3 regions of the Nocardiopsis oceani genome follow, and region 3 is predicted to be linked to each of the others. Evidence: predicted binding sites of a transcription regulator. Region 3 holds the regulator's gene; each other region holds the start of a gene.

Region 1 (6,695 bases), on a different contig from region 3:
TTTCCGCCGGTCTTCTCCTCCACACGCACCCGGGTGACCTCGGCTTCGGGGTCGAGCGCCTTGACCATGTCGACCAGGCCAAGGGCGGCCGTCATGACGCAGGTGAGCGCCTCCATCTCGACCCCGGTGCGGTCCGCGGTGCGGACCGTGGCACTGATGTCCACCCCGTCGTCCGCGACGGTCAGGTCCACGTCGACACCGTGCACCGCAATCGGATGGCACAGCGGAACGAGGTCGGGGGTGCGCTTCGCGCCCTGGATCCCGGCGATCCTGGCGACCGCGAGGGCATCGCCTTTGGGTACTTCCCCGTCGCGCAGGGCGGCAACGGTTCCCGGGGCCAGCAAGACCCGGCCGGTAGCCGTCGCCGTGCGGGCGCTGACGTCCTTGCGGGAGACGTCGACCATGCGCGCGGAGCCGGACTCGTCGAGGTGCGTGAGGCCGGAGGAGTGCGCCTCCGGCTGTGGGGTGTCGGTCATCGCTGTGGAGCCACCCGTTGTCTTGGCGTTGAACACACGGCCCACCGGTGTGGCCGACCGCGGGGACGCACGGTGACGCGCCCCACGAAGACGGTACTCCTCCGCGACGACAAGAGGTCCCTGGGTCAGCGGTCGGGCAGGACCAGGACCTCCGCCACCGCACCCGCCTCGAGTTCGGAGACCTCCTCGGGGACGATCAGGAGTCCGTTCGCGTCGGCCAGCGCGGAGAGCTGGTGCGAACCCTGCCGGACCGCCGGGGAGACCGTGTGTTCCGCTTCCGTGTGTTCCGCGTCGGCGCCCGCCAACACGGCGCGCAGGTACGAACGGCGCCCCTTCGGTGAGCTGACCGGAGACGTCAGCCGGGCGCGCACGGACGGGAGGGGGTCCGTGGAGAGGCCGCGCAGCTTGCGCAGGAGCGGCCGGGCGAACAGCTGGAACGACACGAACGCGCTCACCGGGTTACCCGGAAGTGTGAGGATGGGGGTCTTGTCCGGGCCGATGGTCCCGAACCCCTGGGGCTTGCCGGGCTGCATGGCCACCTGCGGGAACTCCACGGTGCCCTGCCGGGTCAGTACTTCCTTGACCACGTCGTAGGCGCCCATGCTGACCCCGCCGGTGGTGATGACCACGTCCGCGCGGATCAGGAGGTCTTCGAGGGTGTTCCGGACAGTGGTCGGGTCGTCGCCGACGGAACCGTGCCGGTGGACCTCGCAGCCGGCGTCCTTGGCCGCCGCGGCGATCATGTAGCTGTTGGACTCGTAGATCTGCCCCGGGGCGAGCGGGCGTCCCGGTTCGACCAGCTCCTCGCCGGTGGACAGCACCACCACACGGGGGCGGGGGTAGACCGGAACCGTACGGCGCCCCACCGCGGCCAGGACCCCCATCTCGCCGGCCCCGACCAAGGCGCCCGAACGCAGTACCGTCGCGCCCTCCTCGACGTCCTCTCCCCTGCGCCGGATGAAGCTGCCCGACCTGGTCGGGCGGTCGATCAGGACCTCGACCGTCCCGCCGTCGGTCCACTCCACCGGGACGACCGCGTCAGCACCGGCCGGCATGGGTGCCCCGGTCATGATGCGGGCGCACAGGCCGGGTCGGATCGTGTTCGGGTTCGGGTCGCCCGCCGGGATGTCGGCCACCACCCTCAGCCGCGCCGGGTCCTGGGCCGTGGCACCCTCCAGGTCCGCCGCGTGCACGGCGTAACCGTCCATCGAGGAGTTGTCGAAGCCCGGCAGGGACACCGGAGAGGTCACGGGCTCCGCGAGAACGGTCCCGTGTGCCTTCAACAGGTCCAGCTCCGTAGCTTCTGGGACCGCGACCAACCCGAGCAGGTCGGAGATGTGCTGTTCGACGCTCTTCAACGGTTTCCTCCGGGCAGAAGCTGCTCCTGACGGTCCAGGAACTCGCGCAGCCAGGGTAGGAGTTCCTCGGCCAGCTCGGGGCGGCGACAGGCGAAGTCGACCACGGTGCGGATGTAGTCGGCCTTGTTCCCGGTGTCGTAGCGGCGCCCGCGCAGCAGGACCCCGCGCACCCCTCCGCCGTCTTCGGGCGCCATACGGGCCAAGTCCTTCAGGGCGTCGGTCAGTTGGATCTCCCCGCCGCGGCCGGGAGGGGTGTCGTGCAGGACCGGGAACACCGCCGGGTCGCACACGTAGCGGCCGATGATCGCCCAGCGGCTGGGGGCCTGCTCAGGCGCGGGCTTCTCGACGAGGTCGGTGACGGTGACGACGTCGTCCTCACCAGTGGGCTCCACGGCCGCGCAGCCGTAGAGGGAGACCTGCTCGGGCTCCACCTCCATGAGCGCCACGACACTGCCGCCGTGGGCCTGGCGGACCTCGATCATTCTCCGGAGCAGGTCCGCCGACTCGATGAGGTCGTCGCCGAGGAGCACCGCGAAAGGGTTGTCGCCCACGTGCGGCTCAGCGCACAGCACCGCGTGTCCCAGCCCCCGGGGCTCACCCTGGCGGACGTAGTGGACCTGGGCGAGTTCACTGGACTCGCGGACCGACCGGAGCTTGCCCTCTTCGCCCTTCGCGGCCAGGGCCCCCTCCAGCTCGTACGCCCGGTCGAAGTGGTCCTCGATGGAGCGCTTGCTGCGGCCCGTGATCATCAGGACGTCGTGGAGCCGGGCCGCCACGGCCTCCTCCACGACGTACTGGATCGCGGGCTTGTCCACGATCGGCAGCATCTCCTTGGGCGTGGCCTTGGTGGCGGGCAGAAAACGGGTGCCCAAACCCGCCGCGGGCAGGACAGCCTTGGTGACGGGGGCTGCCTCGGGACGTGGGCGTGTCTGGTCGCTGTCGGCGTTCATGCAGGGCACTTTAGGACAGGAACCAGGCGTTCTGTCGCCCGATGGCGGATCGGTGGCCGAGAAGTGCCCCCTGTTTCGGATGACGGCACCGAAATAGCAACCGGCCGTTCACTCCGCTGGGAAGCCGCTACCGGGCCGGGTGCCACACTGGGCCCATGGACGACCCGAACGACCCGAGCCGGTTCGACAAGCGGAAGCTACGCGCACACATCCTGGCCGAGCGTCGGGCCCGAGGGGCCGAAGAGCGCGCCCGGGTGGGTTCAGTGGTCCGCGACACCCTGATGGAGATCCCCTGGCTGGCCATGGGCGGCACGGTGGCCTGCTACTACTCCGTCGGGGGCGAACCCGACACCCGCAAGCTGGTGAACGCGCTGTGGAAGCGGGGCGCCTACGTCCTCCTCCCGGTCTTCCTCCCCGACGGCACCCTCGACTGGGCGTCCTTCGACGGGCCGGACAGCGTGGAACCCGCCGGACACGGACTGGTCGAACCCACCGGGCATCGCTACGGCCCTGAGGTCCTGGGCCGCGCCGACGCGGTGGTCTGCCCCGCGCTGGCCGTGGACCGGCAGGGCAACCGGATGGGGCGCGGCGCGGGCTGTTACGACCGGGCGCTTGCCCACAAGGGGCCGCACGCGCCCGCGATCGCCTTGGTCCACGACGAGGAGTTCGTCGACGGCCTTCCGGTGGAACCGCACGACCGCGGGGTCGAAGCGGTGGTGACCCCGGACAGGGGCCTCCACGTGTTCGACCCCGCCGGGGTGGCCTGGCCGGGCGGGTGACGCGCGCTGGCCCGGGTGGTGTGGGCAGGCCCGGGGATTAAGGCATCCGTATCGGGCGTTATTGGTGGCGGTCGCGTCCCGAAAGGGTCGGTTGCCGCGCCGGCCCTCCCCTGGCACCAGCTACGGGTGAGGTGCTGTCGCGGCTGTGGTCGGCGAACGCGTACTATTTAGCAGTCAACGGGTGTGAGTGCCAGCAAGGAGGACCCGGAACAGTGCCTACGTATCAGTACGCGTGCACCGCGTGTGACGCCCAGATGGAGGTCGTGCAGAGTTTCAGCGACGATTCGCTGACCGTCTGCCCCGAGTGCGAGGGGCGCCTCCGCAAGGTGTACTCCGCCGTCGGCATCGTCTTCAAGGGCTCGGGCTTCTACCGCACCGACAGCGGCACGAGCACCACGAACAGCTCCGCGATGACCGGCTCCAACGAGAACACCGCCGAGAGCAAGGACAGCGGCTCCACCGACTCCGCCAAGTCCACCGGCGACTCCGGCGCTGCCCCCGCCACGAGTGGCGGCGGTGACAGTTCGAGCAGCAGCAAGAGCTCCAGCACCAGCACGCCCGCAAGCAGCAGCTGAGCCACCGTTCCGTTGACCGTGGCCGCGCCGTCGAGACCTCTCGGCGGCGCTTTCTTCTTGCCCGGCCCGTATCCGCGATTCCCGGAAAACAGGGCTGTGGACAACCCGTTGGGGCAGGTCGGCCCGGCCTAACGTTGGAAGCATGACCAACGCCCCTCCCCCCTACCGGCACCGGCGCGCGGTCACCCGCCTGCTCGACCGGTACCGGCGCGTCCTCGCGGCGGCGCTGACCGCGCTGGCCGCGATCAGCGCCGTCCTCGTCGTCCGTCCGCCCCCGGAACCCAGCACCGAGGTCCTCGTCGCCGCACGGGACCTCGACGCGACCGCGCCCCTGGACGGGGACGACCTCACCACCCGCACCCTGCCGGAGCACGCCGTGCCCGGCGGGGCCCTTGCACCGGAGGACCAGGCCTCCGAGCTCCCGTTGAACGCACCGGTCCGCAAGGGCGAGGTGCTCACCGACGCACGCCTGAGCGAGTCACCGGCCGCCCCCTACGGGCCAGACCTGGTGGCGGTACCGGTACGGGTGGCCGACCCGGGCGCGGTCGACCTGCTCTCACCCGGGAGCCGGGTGGACGTGCTGGCCGCCGCGGGGCAGGACGAACTCACCGGACCGCCCTCCCGCGCGGGCCCGGCGCTGGAGGTGGTCGAGGACCGGCCCGTGCTCGCGCTGCCAGAGGAAGGCGAACGCGGTGGAGAGGGCGGAGCGCTCCTCCTCATCGCCGCCACCGCCGATGAGGCAAGGGCTCTCGCGGGGCACGCGCCAGCTTCACGACTGTCTGTGACTATTCGCGGTTGACCCATGACCAGTGGTGGTGAAAGCTATCCGGGCGCCCATTCGGGCACGTCAGTCACTCACGAACACGTAGGGCAGTTCCATGGAAGGCTTCAAGAAGTTCCTGCTCCAGGGAAACCTGGTGCAGCTGGCCGTCGCGGTTGTCATCGGCTCCGTCTTCGCCTCACTCATCACCGCGTTCACCGAGGGGTTCATCACCCCGCTGCTCGGTATCTTCGGCGGCGTCCCCACCTTCGGGGACCTGTACTTCGAGATCAACGACAGCCAGTTCATGTACGGCGCCTTCGTGGACTCCCTGATCTCATTCCTGATCACCGCCGCGATCCTCTACTTCTTCGTGGTGATGCCCCTCGGCAAGCTGATGGAGAAGTTCATCAAGGCGGAGGAAGCCACCACGCGCGAGTGCCCCTACTGCTTCAGCGACATCAGCAAGCAGGCCAGCAAGTGCCCCCACTGCACCAGTGAGGTCACGCCCGAGGTCGCGAGCACGGAAGGAGCTGAGAGCTCCGAAAGCTCAGAAAGCTCCGAGAACAAGGCATAGCGAAGCCGGTCCCGGAGAACAGGGCGCCAGAGGGATAGCCGGCCGGACACGCGTGAGGGCGGCCCATCGGGCCGCCCTCCGGCGTTCACAGGTTCGGTCTACGGCTCGTACTCCCAGTGCCAGGGCTCGAACGGACTGGACTTGGCCCAGTCCGGGTGAATCCAGTCGTACCTCGCGCCGTTCTCCTCCATCCAGTTCCACCGCTCCGAGCGGAAGTTCTGGATACCGCAGCCAAGGTCGATCGCCTGGCCCAGACCGTGGTTACTGGTGCCCGGGACCGCCGCGAAGCCCGGCGCGACCTCGCCGTACACGCGGTGCTGGTTCGGCAGGTCACGGTAGGCGCTGGTAATGCACATGTTCTCGCCGAACTCCTCGACGTACTCCACGTTGAGTTCGAGGAAGGCCACCGCCGCGTCAGCGCGGAGGAAGTGATCGTCGTAGAGCTCGCAGAGCGCGTCCTCCGGCAGCAGGCCGTTCGGGTAACCGTCCGATGCGTCTGCTGCGCTGGCATCGCAGTCGGCCGCGGCCATGTAGGTGTCGGGGTCCAGGCCCTGAGCCTCCAGCTCCTCAGTGAGCTGGTTCGTGCTCTCCTCGGACTGGTCGCGCAGCGAGTCCACCTCCGCGGCCAGTTCGGCCTGCTCCAGCTGGGTGAAAGTCTGCAGTTCCTGCGCCTCACCGGCCAGATCCACCTGCTCCGCGCGCAGGTCGGTGGCGTCCTGGATGAGCGCCTGGTTGTCCTCGGACAGTTTGGCCGCGTAGGACTGCGTCTGCAGGTCGTCGTCGAGGTCACCCGTCGCCATGATGCCGATCACGCCGGCCTCTGGCTGTTGGTACATGGTGCTGCCCAACTGCGCGAGCGGTTCGCGCATGTCAGCAAGGTCACCCTCGATCTGTTGGAGCTCGTGGAGGGTATCGACCAGGTCTTCCTGGACTTCCTCAAGGGCGTCCTGGCGCTCCACGTACTCGTCGGTCGCCTCTTCCAGGGCTTCCGCCGCGCTCTCAGCGTTGTTGCGCAGGTCTTCCAGGCTCGCTTCGGCCGAGGCGGGGGTCACCGCCGCTTCGGTCACGGGCATGACCAACAGGGCCGTGGTCAGCACGAGCGTCAGCGCCTGCGCCATCCGGACCCGAGGGAGCCCACCCAGGGCGGTCAGCACCCCGCTACCCGGTACGCGGGACCTCCGCCGCGCCGACTCAGAAGTGAACGGCACGAATGATCCTCC
Region 2 (6,695 bases), on a different contig from region 3:
CTGGAGGTCGGAGTAGCCGGGTACCAGCAGGACGTCGTCGTAGGTCAATCCCGGCGGGAGCAGTTTGTCCCCGTAGTCGCTGTTGTCCTGGCTCATGACACAACCTCCGCTGTTCCCGGCAACACCTGCGCGGATCGCCCCCGCGTGTCGTCTCATCCTAGGTTGTCGCCCCGCTGGACCTAGGTGGAATGCGGTGTTCGCCCCGTCACCCCGGTCACGAAGTGATGAAGGACACGCCGGGCCGACCCGCACAGCGCGGGGCACCGCACCGGCGAGCGGTCACCGGGGAGAGGCGCCACGGTAGTAACGGCAGTAGCCGCGGGCCCGGGGGCGGGAGGCACAGGCGCGTCGGCCCGGGTAGGGCGAGCGGCCGTGCTTATGGGAGGACGCGGTTCGCCAGGGCCACCTTCCGAAGCCGAGCAATAGCTCGGTGCTGGGCAACCCGTACCGCGCCTGCCGACATGCCAAGGAGATGTCCCGTCTCGTCTGCTGTAAGTCCTGTGATCACCCGCATGACCAGCAACCTGCGCTGCTGGTCGGGCAACTCGTCGAGGAGGTCTCTGGCCCGCTGCGCCTCGATCACGCGGACCGTGGCCTCCTCCGGCCCCGGCCCGTCGTCCGGCTGCTCGGGAACGGTGTCGGTGGGCACCGTCTCCACCCTGCCCGCGACGCGCAGGGTGTCCGCGACCTTGTGCGCGGCGATCCCGTACACGAAGGAGGCGAAGGGCCGACCTCGGTCCTGGTAGCGGGGGATCGCCGAGAGCAGGGCTATGCACACCTCCTGCGCGACGTCGTCGGAGTAGTGCGCCAGCCCGGCCACCCGCGCCAAGCGGGTACGGCAGTAGCGAACCACCATGGGGCGGACCTCGCGCAGCAGCGAGTCCATAGCCCCGTCGTCCCCCTGGACGGCGAGTGACCCCAGATGGTTCAACCCCGTGTCGCGCGCCGCGGGATCCGCCTCGTGGTGTTGCCCGGGCGTATGAGTCCGCTGCGCGGTAACGCCCCCCCGGGCGCCTGTATCCGTCACGTAACGAATGATGCCCGCACTCAGGGACCCAACCACTCCAATCACCAACTACGGAATGGTTACATTTTGGGAAAATAGCCTGAAAACGGCACACAGGAACGGGTGTCGAACGCCACTCGCGTGGTAGGGCGACGGGGGTGGGACGCCACCGCGTTCCACCCCCGGGCCGGGTTCGCACCCGGTACTGCGTCGCTACCAGCAGGCTCCGCTACCAACGGAACCCGCTCGTGAGCGCGGCCCTTCTTGGCCGACCCAGCCCGTTAGTGGGCGTGGCCGTCGCCCTCGTTCTCCTCGGGCTTGTCCGCGACCAGCACCTCGGTGGTCAGCAGCATGCCCGCGATGGACGCGGCGTTCTGGACGGCCGAGCGGGTGACCTTGACCGGGTCGATAATGCCCTCGGCAGCCAGATCGCCGTAAACACCGGTGTTGGCGTTGTAGCCGTGGCCGACCGGCAGCTCGGAGACGCGGTGCGTGACAACGTAGCCCTCAGCGCCGGCGTTCTCCGCGATCCACCGGGCCGGCTCGACCAGGGCGCGGCGGACGATCGCCGCACCGGTGGCCTCGTCGCCGGTCAGGCCCAGGTCGTCCAGGGCGGTCGAAGCGTGCACCAGGGAGGCGCCGCCGCCGGAGACGATGCCCTCCTCGATGGCCGCGCGAGTCGCCGAGATGGCGTCCTCGAGGCGGTGCTTCTTCTCCTTGAGCTCGACCTCAGTGGCCGCGCCGACGCTCAGGACCGAGACGCCGCCCGCGAGCTTGGCCAGGCGCTCCTGGAGCTTCTCGCGGTCCCAGTCGGAGTCGCTCGCCTCGATCTCGTTGCGGATCTGACGGACCCGGTCGTCCACCTCGGACTGCTCGCCACCGCCGTCGACGATGGTCGTGGTGTCCTTGGTGATGGTGATGCGGCGGGCGCTGCCCAGCACGTCCAGGTCGGCGTTCTCCAGGGACAGGCCGACCTCCTCGGAGATGACCTGGCCGCCGGTCAGCACGGCGATGTCCTGGAGCATGGCCTTGCGGCGCTCACCGAAGCCGGGCGCCTTGACGGCGGCGACGTTGATGGTGCCGCGCATCTTGTTGAGCACGAGGGCGCCCAGGGCGTCCCCCTCGACGTCCTCGGCGATGATCAGCAGCGGCTTCTTGCTCTGCAGGACCTGCTCGAGCAGCGGCAGCAGCTCGTTCAGGTTGCCGATCTTGCCCTGGCTGATGAGGATCAGGGCGTCGTCGAGGACGGCTTCCTGGCGGTCGGCGTCGGTGACGAAGTACGGGGACACGTAGCCCTTGTCGAACTGCATGCCCTCGGTGAAGTCGAGGTCCAGACCGAAGGTCGGGGACTCCTCCACCGTGATGACGCCGTCCTTGCCGACCTTGTCGAAGGCCTCGGCGATCAGGTCGCCGATCTGGGCGTCCTGCGCGGAGTTGGTCGCCACGTAGGCGATGTCCTCGCGCTCCTTGATCGGCACGGCGCGGCTGAGCAGGGTGTCCGACACCTGGGTCGCGGCCGCGTCGATGCCCTTCTTCATGGCCATCGGGGACGCGCCCGCGGCTACGCTGCGGATACCCTCGCGAACCAGCGCCTGCGCCAGCACGGTGGCGGTGGTGGTGCCGTCACCGGCGGCGTCGTTGGTCTTGGTGGCGACCTCCTTGACCAGCTGGGCGCCCAGGTCCTCGTAGGGCAGGTCCAGCTCGATCTCACGGGCGACGGTCACACCGTCGTTCGTGATGGTGGGGGCGCCGAACTTCTTGTCGATGACGACGTTGCGGCCGCGCGGGCCGAGCGTCACCTTGACGGCGTCTGCGAGGCGGTCGACGCCCCGCTCGAGGGCGCGGCGGGCGTTGTCCTCGAACTCCAGGATCTTCGGCATGTGTGAGTGCTTCCTCTAACCGTTCGGGTCAAAAACGAACATCCCGCCCGCCCGGCTTCGAGGGCCGACCGGTACGGGATGTCGATGGCTCTTCGCCTGTGGCTCTGGGCCGAGAACTACTTCTCGACGACCGCGAGGATGTCGCGGGCGGAGAGCACCAGGTACTCCTGGCCGTCGTACTTGACCTCGGTGCCGCCGTACTTGCTGTAGAGGACGACGTCGCCGATGTTCACGTCGAGGGCGACGCGCTTGCCGCTGTCGTCGAGGCGACCGGGACCCACAGCCAGGACCTCGCCCTCCTGGGGCTTCTCCTTGGCGGTGTCCGGGATGACCAGGCCAGACGCGGTGGTCTGCTCGGCCTCCAGGGTCTTGACCACGACGCGGTCCTCGAGCGGCTTCAGCACGGTCTTGGTGGCGGTCGACACTGTGTGACCTCCCCCTTCAAAGTCTCGGAGTACTGACGTCAGCCCGTGCGAAGGCACGGACCAACTGCGTAAAAGGGGCGACCGCGGCGGCCTGTCGTCGCGGGTGCCAGACCGGCCTCGTCGCATTTAGCACTCTACCCCTGAGAGTGCCAGAATGGAAATGTGGAGGGAGCCCTGACCACGGGGGGCGGCTCCACCACACGGTCGTGCCCACAGCAGGAGGATCCATGCGCGTGCCCGCCTTCTCGGCGCTGCTCACCGAAGCGGGGCGGGAGGTCCTGGCGGGGGTGGATCCGACGGCCGCCACCAAGGACGCTTTGGCCACCGCCTCACGCCTGCGCGAGGACCCGCGCGTGGCCGCCCTCAACCCCGAGATCCCGGTGTCGGAGCTGGTCAACGCGGTCATGACCCAGATCAGCCTGCGCGAACGAGGACGGGCCAAATTCGGGGAGAACGCCGAGCGAATGTTCTTCACCCCGAACGGCCTGGAGCAGTCCACGCGCCGCTCAGTGGCCGAGTATCGCGCGCAGCGAACAGCCCGGTTCCTACCCGCCGGGGTCCGCAGCGGGACACCGGCGGGCGACCTGTGCTGCGGGGTCGGGGCCGACCTGCTGGCTCTGGCCGGACAGGGCGTAGCGGTGGAGGGCGTGGACGCCGATCCGCTGACCGTGGCGGTGGCCCGCGCCAATATCGAAGCGCTCGGGCTGGCGGAACAGGCCCGGGTCCGTGAGGGAGAGGTCGACGCTGACACGGCGGGCGACTACCCCCTGGTGTTCTGCGACCCGGCCCGGCGGGGCGGTCGCGGCCGGGTGTTCGACCCCTCCGCCTACTCTCCCCCGTGGGACGTGGCCACGCGGCTGGCCGAAAGCGCGGAGGCGGCCTGTCTGAAGGCGGCCCCCGGCATCCCGCACGAGGCGCTCTCCCCCGCGGCTTCGACCGAGTGGATCTCGGTGGACGGCGAGCTGAAGGAGACCGCGCTGTGGTTCGGCGCCCTGGCCGAGGGACCGGGTCCGCGCCGACGGGCGACCGTGCTGCACGAGCGCGCGGGCCTGCTCGCGCGCGAAGGTTCGGTGGCACACCTGGACGCCGACCCCGACCTGGGCCCCGCTCCGGTTGCCGACGCACGGCGCTACCTCTACGACCCGGACCCCGCCGTCGTGCGGTCCCACCTGGTGGCGGAGGCGGCTGCCCGGGTCGACGGCGCACTGCTGGACGAGCGCATCGCTTACTTCACCTCGGACCAGGCGGCGCGCTCAGCCCTGTGGCGCGTACTGGAGGTCGTGGAGTTCGCGCCCTTCTCCCTCAAGCGCCTGCGCTCCTCCGTACGCTCCCATCGGGCCGGAACAGTAACAATCAAGAAACGCGGCTCGGCGGTGGATACCGAGAAACTCCGCCGGGACCTACGGGCGTCCGGACCGGAATCGGTGACGATCGTTCTCACCCGCATTGGAGAAAAGCCCTTCTACCTGCTATGCCGCGATCTGGAGGCCTCAGCGGCCCCCTGATCCGGCCCGGTGGCGTCGACGCCAGGCCCTCGATCGCATTCACGCACACGGCGCGCAGACCATATCGTTACCTCCCACACCCACATCTTTGGCCATCCCCTGGGGATGGCAGGGGTGGTGTCGTTAAACTGGCGCCGCTGAATTCTTTCCCTTCTCATGGGTTCCCCCGGAAGGCCGTGTTTGTTGGATCCGCCGCGCGGTTCAGCCAACACACGCACCGCGCCCGCCGTGCATACGCAAAGTCACGCTTTGGTCACATTGGGACACAAGTGGCGCGGGCCGAAGCTCAGCCGGGGACCATCGGGAACCCGTCCTCCCGGCGGAATCCCCGTGCAATGATCCGGGCACGGACGGGAGCGCCAGAACCATAAGGAGCACTCGGTGGAACAGACCAATCACAACTTCCTCACCGGGGGAGGTCAGGCCGGTGTCTCCGACCGGATGCGTGACCTGCTCTCCCAGGCGGCCCAGGAGCACGTCTCCGAACAGAAGTCCCAGGGTGCGGTCAGCGAGGAGATGCGCCAACGGCTCGAAGGTATGGAGTGGCTGCTCCGGGAACTGCGGGAACGGGAACTCGCCTCCCTCGCCGAGTCGATCACCGCGGTCGACGGTCGGATCGACGACTTCCTCGCCCGGCCGCCGCAGTGGGCGGAGACCCTCGCCGAGCACATAGAGGTCGTCGGTCAGCAGATCAAGCCCCTGTCGGAGATGCCCTCGCTGCGGGCGGACACGCACCGCATCGCCGGGCACCTGGACACCGCTCTCACCCGCCTCCAGCGCATGGCGGAGACCGGCAACCGCACCGCCGAACAGGTCGCCGACCTGGGCGAGCGCGTCAACGCGCTGGGCGAGACCTTCGGCACCCGCCTGGACGCCCTGGACACGGCCCTGGAGACCCTGAACAGCCGGACAGAGGCGATCGAGGCCTCGCTGACCTCGCTGGACACCACGCTCGGCGAGCGCCACGAGGAGCTCGGCAGCACGATCCGCACCGGCCTGTCCGAAAGCAAGGACGAGCTCGCCAAGGCGATCGAGCAGAGCCGTGAAACCCTGTCCGCCGCAGTCAAGGAGAGCAGGGAGGCACTCGACGCCGCGAGCACCGCGCTCGGTGAGAACGTCACCTCTTCCCTCACCGCGTCCCTCGAAGAGCGCACGGCCGAGCTGCGCGGCTTCGTCGAGGAGCGCACGGCGGAGCAGTACGAGGCCCTGCTGGCCAAGCTCCAGGAGAACACCGGCGAGCTGGGCGAGCGCACCACTGCCCTGACCGAGGAACTGGGCACGCTCGCCGCTTCCTCCGGTGAGCGGCACGAGACCCTGGCCCAGGAGCTGCGCGACCTCGCCGCCACCGCCAAGGAGCGCCACGAGACCCTGACCGGCAAGGTCACCGAGAGCGTCGACCAGCTCAACACCCAGGCCGAGGAGAACCACGCGGAGGCCACGGCCGCCGTCGCCGACGTCACCGGTTCGCTCGCCAAGTTGCGCGAGAACCACGACAAGTCCCTGAACGAGCTCCGATCGCACCTGCGCCAGCGTCTCGCCGAGTTGGACGAGCAGTTCGAACTGGGCCGCACCGAGACCCGCGAGCACGCCGAAGCCACGGCCGAGGAGCTGCGTGCCTCGGTGGCCGAGCGCATCGACGCCCTCACCGCCCGGAACGCCGAGGACGCGGAGAAGGTCGCGACCGACCTCACCGAACTGCGCGGCTTCGTGGGTGCGGAGCACTCCAAGCTGGCCGACTCTGTCGAGGAGCGGCACCAGTCGCTGACCGAGGCGCTCACCGAGCAGGCCGAGTCCCACCGGACCGCGCTCGACGAGCGGCTGGAGCGGCACCGCGAGGGCCTCAACAGCAAGGTGGACAACCACCTGTCGCAGATCACCG
Region 3 (6,695 bases):
TCGAACGGATCCTGCTCGAAGTGCGCGTGGAAGAGGGCTGCCCCCTGGAGTTGCTGGACACCCGGGGACTGGCGGCCGCCCAGCGCCTGGTGGGGGAGGGCCTTCTGGACGAGCGGGCGCACGCCGAGGGGCGCGCCGCGCTGACCCGGCGGGGCCGCCTGCTCGCGGACGCGGTGGTCCGCGACCTCACCTGAGGGCGGAACGGCCGGGCCCCGAACACGACGTGGGGCCCGGCGTTGCCGGGCCCCACGGGTGGTACTGACGGGTCTACTTGACCCAGCCGACGTCTACCGGGTAGCGGTACCACTCGCCGCGGTTGCTGGCCATGCCGCCCATGATGCCGAACACGATGGCGCACACCCACAACGCGAAGCTCAGGATCGTGCCGATGAAGATGAACGACAGCGGGATCGCGATGACGTAGCCGATCAGCAGCAGGAGCTGGAAGTTCAGCGCCTGGGCCGCCTGGTCCCGCAGGAAGGGCGACTCGTCCTTCTTGATCAGGTACATGACCAGCGGGACGACGAAGCCCAGGATGATGCCGCTCAGGTGGGTGAGCAGCGCGAAGGTCCGCTCCTCCTGGTTGGCCTGGCCGGTGACGGCCGAGGAGTCGCCGTAGCCCGGGGGCGGTGCGTACCCGCCCTGCTGGCCGGGGTAGCCACCCGGGCCGGGCGGAGGGTAGCTGCCGGGCGGCGGGTAACCGCCCTGGTACGGATCTCCTTGGGGCGGGTAACCGCCTTGCTGGGGGTACCCCTGTGGCGGGTAACCGCCCTGCTGCGGGTCACCGGGCGGCGGGTAACCGCCGGTGCCGGGCGGCGGATAGCCGGGCTGCTGCCCCCCGTCGTACGGGCCGGGCTGCGGCGGGTAACCGCCGGAGCCGCCCTGGCCGGGGTACTGGCCGCCTTGGCCGTAGGGGTCCTCCGGGGGCGGGGTGTTCGGATAGGACATGAGAGTTCCTTGGTGTGCGGGAGCTTGTTCTACTTCAGGAGTCGGATGCTCACCGGGTAGCGGTACCAAGCACCCTTGTTGGCGCCGGAGGCTCCCATGACCCCGAAGACGATCGCGACGATCCACACTAGTGCGATGAGCAGGGACCCGATCCAGATCAGGTTCGGGAAGACGATACCCAGACCGACGAAGGTGATGCCAGCCAGAACGTACGGGATCAGCAGCGTGATCTGGAAGTTGGCCGCTTCGGAGGCGTGGTGGCGGATGAACGGCGACTGGTTGCGCTTGGCGAAGTAGACCGCCAGCGGCGGGAGCCACCCCAGGAAAGCGATGACGAACCCGGACAGGTGGGCGAGCATCGCGACCAGGATGTCGTTGCCACCGTCCTGAGCGGGCTGCTGGGCCTGCGGCTGCCCGTAGGCGCCGGGCTGGGCGTAGCCGGGGGGCTGCTGCTCCGCGACCTGGTACTGGGGCTGCTGAGGCTGTCCGTAGGGCTGCTGCGGCGGTGCCTGCTGCGGGGGCTGTTGCGGGTAGCCGGGCTGGCCGCCGGACGGTTGGGCGTAACCGGGCTGGCCGTACTGCTGTCCGTAGGGCTGCTGCGGTGGCTGGCCACCGGACTGCTGCCCCCATCCGGGCTGACCGCCCTGGCCATAGGGCTGCTGGGGTTGTGGCTGTTGCGGGTAGCCGGGCTGGCCGCCGGACGGTTGGGCGTAACCGGGCTGGCCGTACTGCTGTCCGTAGGGCTGCTGCTGCGGCGCCTGCTGCGGGGGCTGTTGCGGCGGCGCCTGCTGCGGGGGCTGTTGCGGCGGCGCCTGCTGCGGGGGCTGTTGCGGCGGCGCCTGGTACGGGGGCTGCTGCGGGGGGTGCCCCTGCTGGCCGCCGGACGGTTGGGCGTAACCGGGCTGACCGTATCCCTGCTGCCCGTACTCCTGGCCGTAGGGCGGCTGGCCGTACTGCTGCTGTTCGGGCGGCGGAGACTGCGGCGGCTGCTGCTCGGGGTGGGGCGGCGGGCTCGGCGGCTGGTGCCCCTGCGGGTCGTCCGGGGACGGAGGGTTCGACGGGGTCTCGCTCATGCTCTTCCTAAGCTCCGCTGTTGAGGGACGCTTGTTCTGTTTCCCGGGCTACCAGGCTGTACCGATGACCACGAATGTCCGAAGCGTCGTCAGACGACGTGGTGGGGTAATCCTAGTCTTCCGCGGGGTGCGGTCCCGTGACGAAGTCGATGAGCTCCTCGACGCGCCCCAGCAGCGAGGGTTCGAGGTCCCCGTAGCCGCGGACCGAACCCAGGATCCGGCGCCAGGCCTCACCCGTCTCCATCCGCCACCCCAGGGCGTCGACGACCCCCTCCTTCCACGGGAGGCCGCGCGGGACCTCGGGCCACGCCCGGATCCCCACCGCGTCCGGCCGCACCGCCTGCCACACGTCCACATAGGGGTGTCCGACCACGAGTACGTCGTCGCCCCGGACCTGCTCCGCGATCCTGCTCTCCTTGGAACCGGGCACCAGATGGTCCACCAGCACCCCCAGCCTGCGCCCCGGGCCGGGGGAGAACTCCGCCACCACCGATGGAAGGTCGTCGACCCCCTCCAGGAACTCGACGGCCACCCCTTCCACCCGCAGGTCGTGGCCCCAGACCTTCTCGACCAGTTCGGCGTCGTGGGCGCCCTCCACGTAGATCCGGCTCTCCCGGGCGGTGCGCGCCCGCGCGTCGGTCACGGCGATCGATCCGGAGGCGCTGCGCATCGGGCCTTGGGGCGCGGCGGTCGGGCGCACCAGCGTCACCGGCTTCCCGTCCTCCAGGAACGCGGCGGGGCCGAGGTCGAACACCCTCTTGCGGCCGCTCCGGTCCTCCAGGGTCACCGTGGCCTTGTCCCAGGACACCACGGCACCGCAGAAGGTCTCGTCGGCGTCCTCGACGACGAGGTCACGACTGAGGGGTATCTCGCGTACAGCGCCCTTCTTCGGTCGCCGCCAGTCTCCAGCCAGAACGTCGCGGCCGTAGCGGCCGGTTCCCTTGGTAGCCACGGTGGTGCAGTCTACTGGTGGTGTGTTCGGGATCGCCGTCGGCGGGTGGCGCACGTCGCCGATCGCGCGGGAAGAAACCGGAGACCAGGGCTTGTTACTACCCGCGGGTAGCCGTGCGGGTTTGCGGCCGGGCATAGAATTAGCACTAAGGACCATGGAGTGCCAGGAGGTGGCGAGTTGCTGGATGAGCGCAAGCTCGCGGTCCTGCGTGCCGTCGTCGAGGACTTCGTCAACACCAACGAACCGGTTGGTTCCAGGGCCTTGGCGGACCGGCACCCCCTCGGTGTCTCCTCGGCGACCATCCGCAACGACATGGTCGCCTTGGAGGAGGACGGGTACATCGCCCAGCCGCACACCAGTGCGGGGCGGGTACCCACCGACAAGGGCTACCGGCTCTTCGTCGACCGGCTCTCCTCGGTCAAGCCACTCTCCGCCGCGGAACGGCGCGCCATCGAGTCCTTCCTCGGCGGCGCGGTGGACCTCGACGAGATCGTCGCCCGCACGGTGCGGCTGCTCGCGCAGCTCACCCGGCAGGTCGCGATCGTCCAGTACCCGTCGCTGACCCGGTCTTCGGTCCAGCACGTGGAACTCGTGCCGCTTGGCGGCCAGCGCATCATGATGGTCGTCATCACCAATACCGGACGGGTCGAACAGCGCGTCATCGACGGGCTGGGATCCGTCAGCGAAACCGTGGTCAACGACCTGCGCACCATGCTCAATCGGGCCATAGCCGGACGGCACCTCGGCGACGTACCGGACGCGGTGGAAGACCTGCCCGCCCACGTCGCACCGGAGGACCGCCCGGTGGCGGTCGCGGTCCTCTCGGTTCTGCTGGAGAGCCTCGTCGAACGGCACGAGGAGAAGATCGTCCTGGCGGGCACCGCCAACCTCGCGGCCGTCGACTTCGCAGCCAGTCTGCGCGAGGTGCTCGAAGCACTGGAAGAGAACATGGTCCTCATCCGTTTGCTCGGTGAGGCGAAGGACCCCTCGATGCTCACCGTGCGCATCGGCGCGGAGAACTTCCACGAGGGCCTTCGGTCCACTTCCATCGTGTCGGCCGACTACGGTGTGGGAAACCAGTCGCTGGCCAAGATCGGTGTGGTGGGACCCACCCGTATGGACTACCCAGGGACAATGGGCGCCGTCCGTGCGGTGGCTCGGTATGTCGGACAGATTTTGGCAGGACAGTAACTCAGTGGCCAGAGACTATTACCAGGTTCTCGGGGTGCGTCGCGACGCGTCCAAGGACGAGATCAAGAAGGCGTACCGGCGGCTCGCGCGCGAGCTGCATCCGGACATCAACCCGGACCCCGCCACCCAGGATCGCTTCAAGGAAGTGACCCAGGCTTACGAGGTCCTCTCCGACGAGAACAAGCGTCGGATGTTCGATATGGGCCACGACCCCTTCGCCCCCGGCGGAGGCGGTGGCGGCGCCGGCGGGTTCGGCGGCGCGGGCGGGTTCGCCTTCGACGACATCATGAACGCCTTCTTCGGCGGGGGCCAGCCCGGCGGCCGCGGGCCGCGGGAGCGGGTTCGGCGCGGACGCAGCATCAAGATCCGCATCGAGCTCGACCTCGTCGAGACCGCGTTCGGTGTGAGCAAGGAGATCACCTTCCCCACGGCTGTCCTGTGCGACACCTGTCAGGGCGAGGGCACGGCGGCCGGTTCGCACCGCAGCACCTGTGACATGTGCCACGGCCAGGGAGAGGTATCCCAGGTCACGCGCTCCTTCCTCGGCCAGGTCATGACCTCGCGCCCCTGCCCGCAGTGCTCGGGGCAGGGTTCGGTCATCACCAATCCCTGCGGCGACTGCGCGGGCGAGGGCCGGGTGCGGGAGAAGGTGACCCGTACCGTCAAGATCCCCGCCGGTGTCGACGACGGCACCCGCATCCAGCTCGCGGGCGAGGGCGAGGTCGGCCCCAACGGCGGGCCGCGCGGCGACATCATCCTCGAGGTCGTGCAGAAGGCCCACCCGACGTTCGAGCGCCGCGGTGACGACCTGCACTGCACCATCACCGTCCCGATGACGGCGGCGGCCCTGGGCGCCTCCTTCGCCTTCGACACTCTCGACGGCACCGAGAACATCGACCTGCGTCCGGGTACCAACTCGGGCCACGTCATCAACCTGCCGGGCAAGGGCGTCACCCACCTGGACGGCGGCGGCCGCGGCGACCTGCGCATCCGCGTCGACGTGGAGACCCCGGGCAAGCTGGACGAGGAGCAGGAGGCCCTGCTGCGCAAGTTCGCGGAGCTGCGCGGGGAGGACCAGAACCCGGGCCGTTTCAGTCCCGGGCACGGCGGGTTCTTCTCCAAGATCCGTGACGCCTTCGGCGCCAAGTGACCCCACCGGTCTTCCTGGTCGAGACCGCCGTCCTGGCGGGTGACCCGATCAGACTCGACGGGCCGGAGGGGCGGCATGCCGCCGCGGTCCGTCGAGTCCGTGCTGGCGAGACCGTCGACCTCTGCGACGGTCTCGGCCAGCGTGTGCGCTGCGAGGTAGCCGAGGTCGTCGGCAAGGACACCCTGGTCTGCCATGTGGTGGAGCGCTGGGTGGAACCGGAGCCGAACCCCCGGATCACCGTCGTTCAGGCTCTGCCCAAGCGGGACCGGGGGGAACTCGCGGTGGAGATGATGACCGAGGCGGGGGTCGACGTCGTCGTCCCCTGGTCCGCCGAGCGCTGCGTCACCCAGTGGCGCGGCGACCGCGGGGCCAAGGCGCTGCTCAAGTGGCGGTCCGGTACTCGGGAAGCAGCCAAGCAGGCCCGCCGTGCGCGGATGCCCGAAGTCACCGAGCCGCTCGACCGCAAGGGTGTGGCGGCACTGCTCGCCGAGGCGGACCTGGCCGTGGTGCTCCACGAGCAGGGGGCCCAGCGGCTGTCAGAGGTGCCCCTGCCCTCGGCCGACGGCGCGGACATCGTCCTGGTGGTGGGCCCCGAGGGCGGCGTCTCCGAGGCCGAGTTGGCGGCCTTCGACGATGCCGGGGCGGTCAGGGGCCTGCTGGGACCGTCGGTCCTGCGCACCTCCACCGCCGGGGTGGCCGCTCTGTCGGTGCTCCAGTCCAGAACCGGGCGCTGGTAGGAACCGGGCACCCGGTGGAGCCGTCTGTAGAGCCGTCCGGGCTGACAGGACGGAACGTGGAGAGGGGCCCGCGCGATCTCCGCGCGGGCCCCTCTCCACGTTCGCCGGGTCCGGATCACTCGGTGCTGGCGCCGTTCTCATCGCCGCCGTTGCCGCCCGAACCGCCGCCGTTGCCGTTACCGGGGTCGTCATTGCCGTTACCGGGGTCGTCACCGTTACCGGGGTCGTCTCCGTTGCCGCCGTTTCCGTCGCCGGGGTCGTCGCCGTCGGTGGGCTCGTCGGTCGGTTCCTCCGCGGGGTCGCAGTCCGCGGCCTCGGTGTCGGTGGACTCCCGCTCGTCCTCGTCGTTCTCGTCCGGTCCGCGGGTCCCCGTGGGCGTGACGTCGTCCTCGGGCGGGCACGAGCCGGCGGACTCGACACCCTCGTCCTCCGAGGCGTCGTCCTCGTCGTAGGTGGGTGAGCTCTCCGGGTCCGGCTCGGCGTGCTCTTCCTCCGGCACGGAGGTGCCGCTGGCCGAGTCCGTGGTGGGGGTGGGGGCCGCCACGTCGCTGTCCGTGTCCTGATCTGCCTGCGGAGGTGCTCCCTCACGGTCAGCGCCGGCCGGGACGATGTCCATCACCTGGTCGCGTACCTGCGGGCTCGAC

Evidence for each region. Region 3 encodes HrcA, which represses chaperone genes, less so after heat shock. Its sites were predicted from a motif close to TTGGCACTCTCNNNNNGAGAGTGCCAA; they were not measured.
Region 1: the regulator HrcA is predicted to act here: its motif matches at 3,731-3,757, upstream of ACYVDG_RS14815 (FmdB family zinc ribbon protein).
Region 2: the regulator HrcA is predicted to act here: its motif matches at 3,438-3,464, upstream of groES (co-chaperone GroES).

Annotation. Positions count from the first base shown of each region.
Region 1 covers NZ_BAAHAR010000022.1:91,323-98,017, forward strand. Annotated here, with positions in the region: gene moaC (cyclic pyranopterin monophosphate synthase MoaC) at 1-476, opposite strand, end outside; gene glp (molybdotransferase-like divisome protein Glp) at 602-1,834, opposite strand; gene ACYVDG_RS14805 (UTP--glucose-1-phosphate uridylyltransferase) at 1,831-2,784, opposite strand; gene ACYVDG_RS14810 (5-formyltetrahydrofolate cyclo-ligase) at 2,940-3,563, shown strand; gene ACYVDG_RS14815 (FmdB family zinc ribbon protein) at 3,776-4,138, shown strand; gene ACYVDG_RS14820 (SAF domain-containing protein) at 4,281-4,937, shown strand; gene mscL (large conductance mechanosensitive channel protein MscL) at 5,017-5,475, shown strand; gene ACYVDG_RS14830 (D-alanyl-D-alanine carboxypeptidase family protein) at 5,574-6,683, opposite strand.
Region 2 covers NZ_BAAHAR010000022.1:27,508-34,202, forward strand. Annotated here, with positions in the region: gene guaB (IMP dehydrogenase) at 1-96, opposite strand, end outside; gene ACYVDG_RS14495 (sigma-70 family RNA polymerase sigma factor) at 377-1,027, opposite strand; gene groL (chaperonin GroEL) at 1,288-2,886, opposite strand; gene groES (co-chaperone GroES) at 3,003-3,311, opposite strand; gene ACYVDG_RS14510 (THUMP-like domain-containing protein) at 3,539-4,816, shown strand; gene ACYVDG_RS14515 (coiled-coil domain-containing protein) at 5,198-6,695, shown strand, end outside.
Region 3 covers NZ_BAAHAR010000038.1:77,236-83,930, forward strand. Annotated here, with positions in the region: gene hemW (radical SAM family heme chaperone HemW) at 1-194, shown strand, start outside; gene ACYVDG_RS22445 (DUF4870 domain-containing protein) at 268-948, opposite strand; gene ACYVDG_RS22450 (DUF4870 domain-containing protein) at 978-1,307, opposite strand; gene ACYVDG_RS22455 (DUF3097 domain-containing protein) at 2,134-2,973, opposite strand; gene hrcA (heat-inducible transcriptional repressor HrcA) at 3,151-4,164, shown strand; gene dnaJ (molecular chaperone DnaJ) at 4,169-5,314, shown strand; gene ACYVDG_RS22470 (16S rRNA (uracil(1498)-N(3))-methyltransferase) at 5,311-6,051, shown strand; gene ACYVDG_RS22475 (hypothetical protein) at 6,167-6,695, opposite strand, start outside.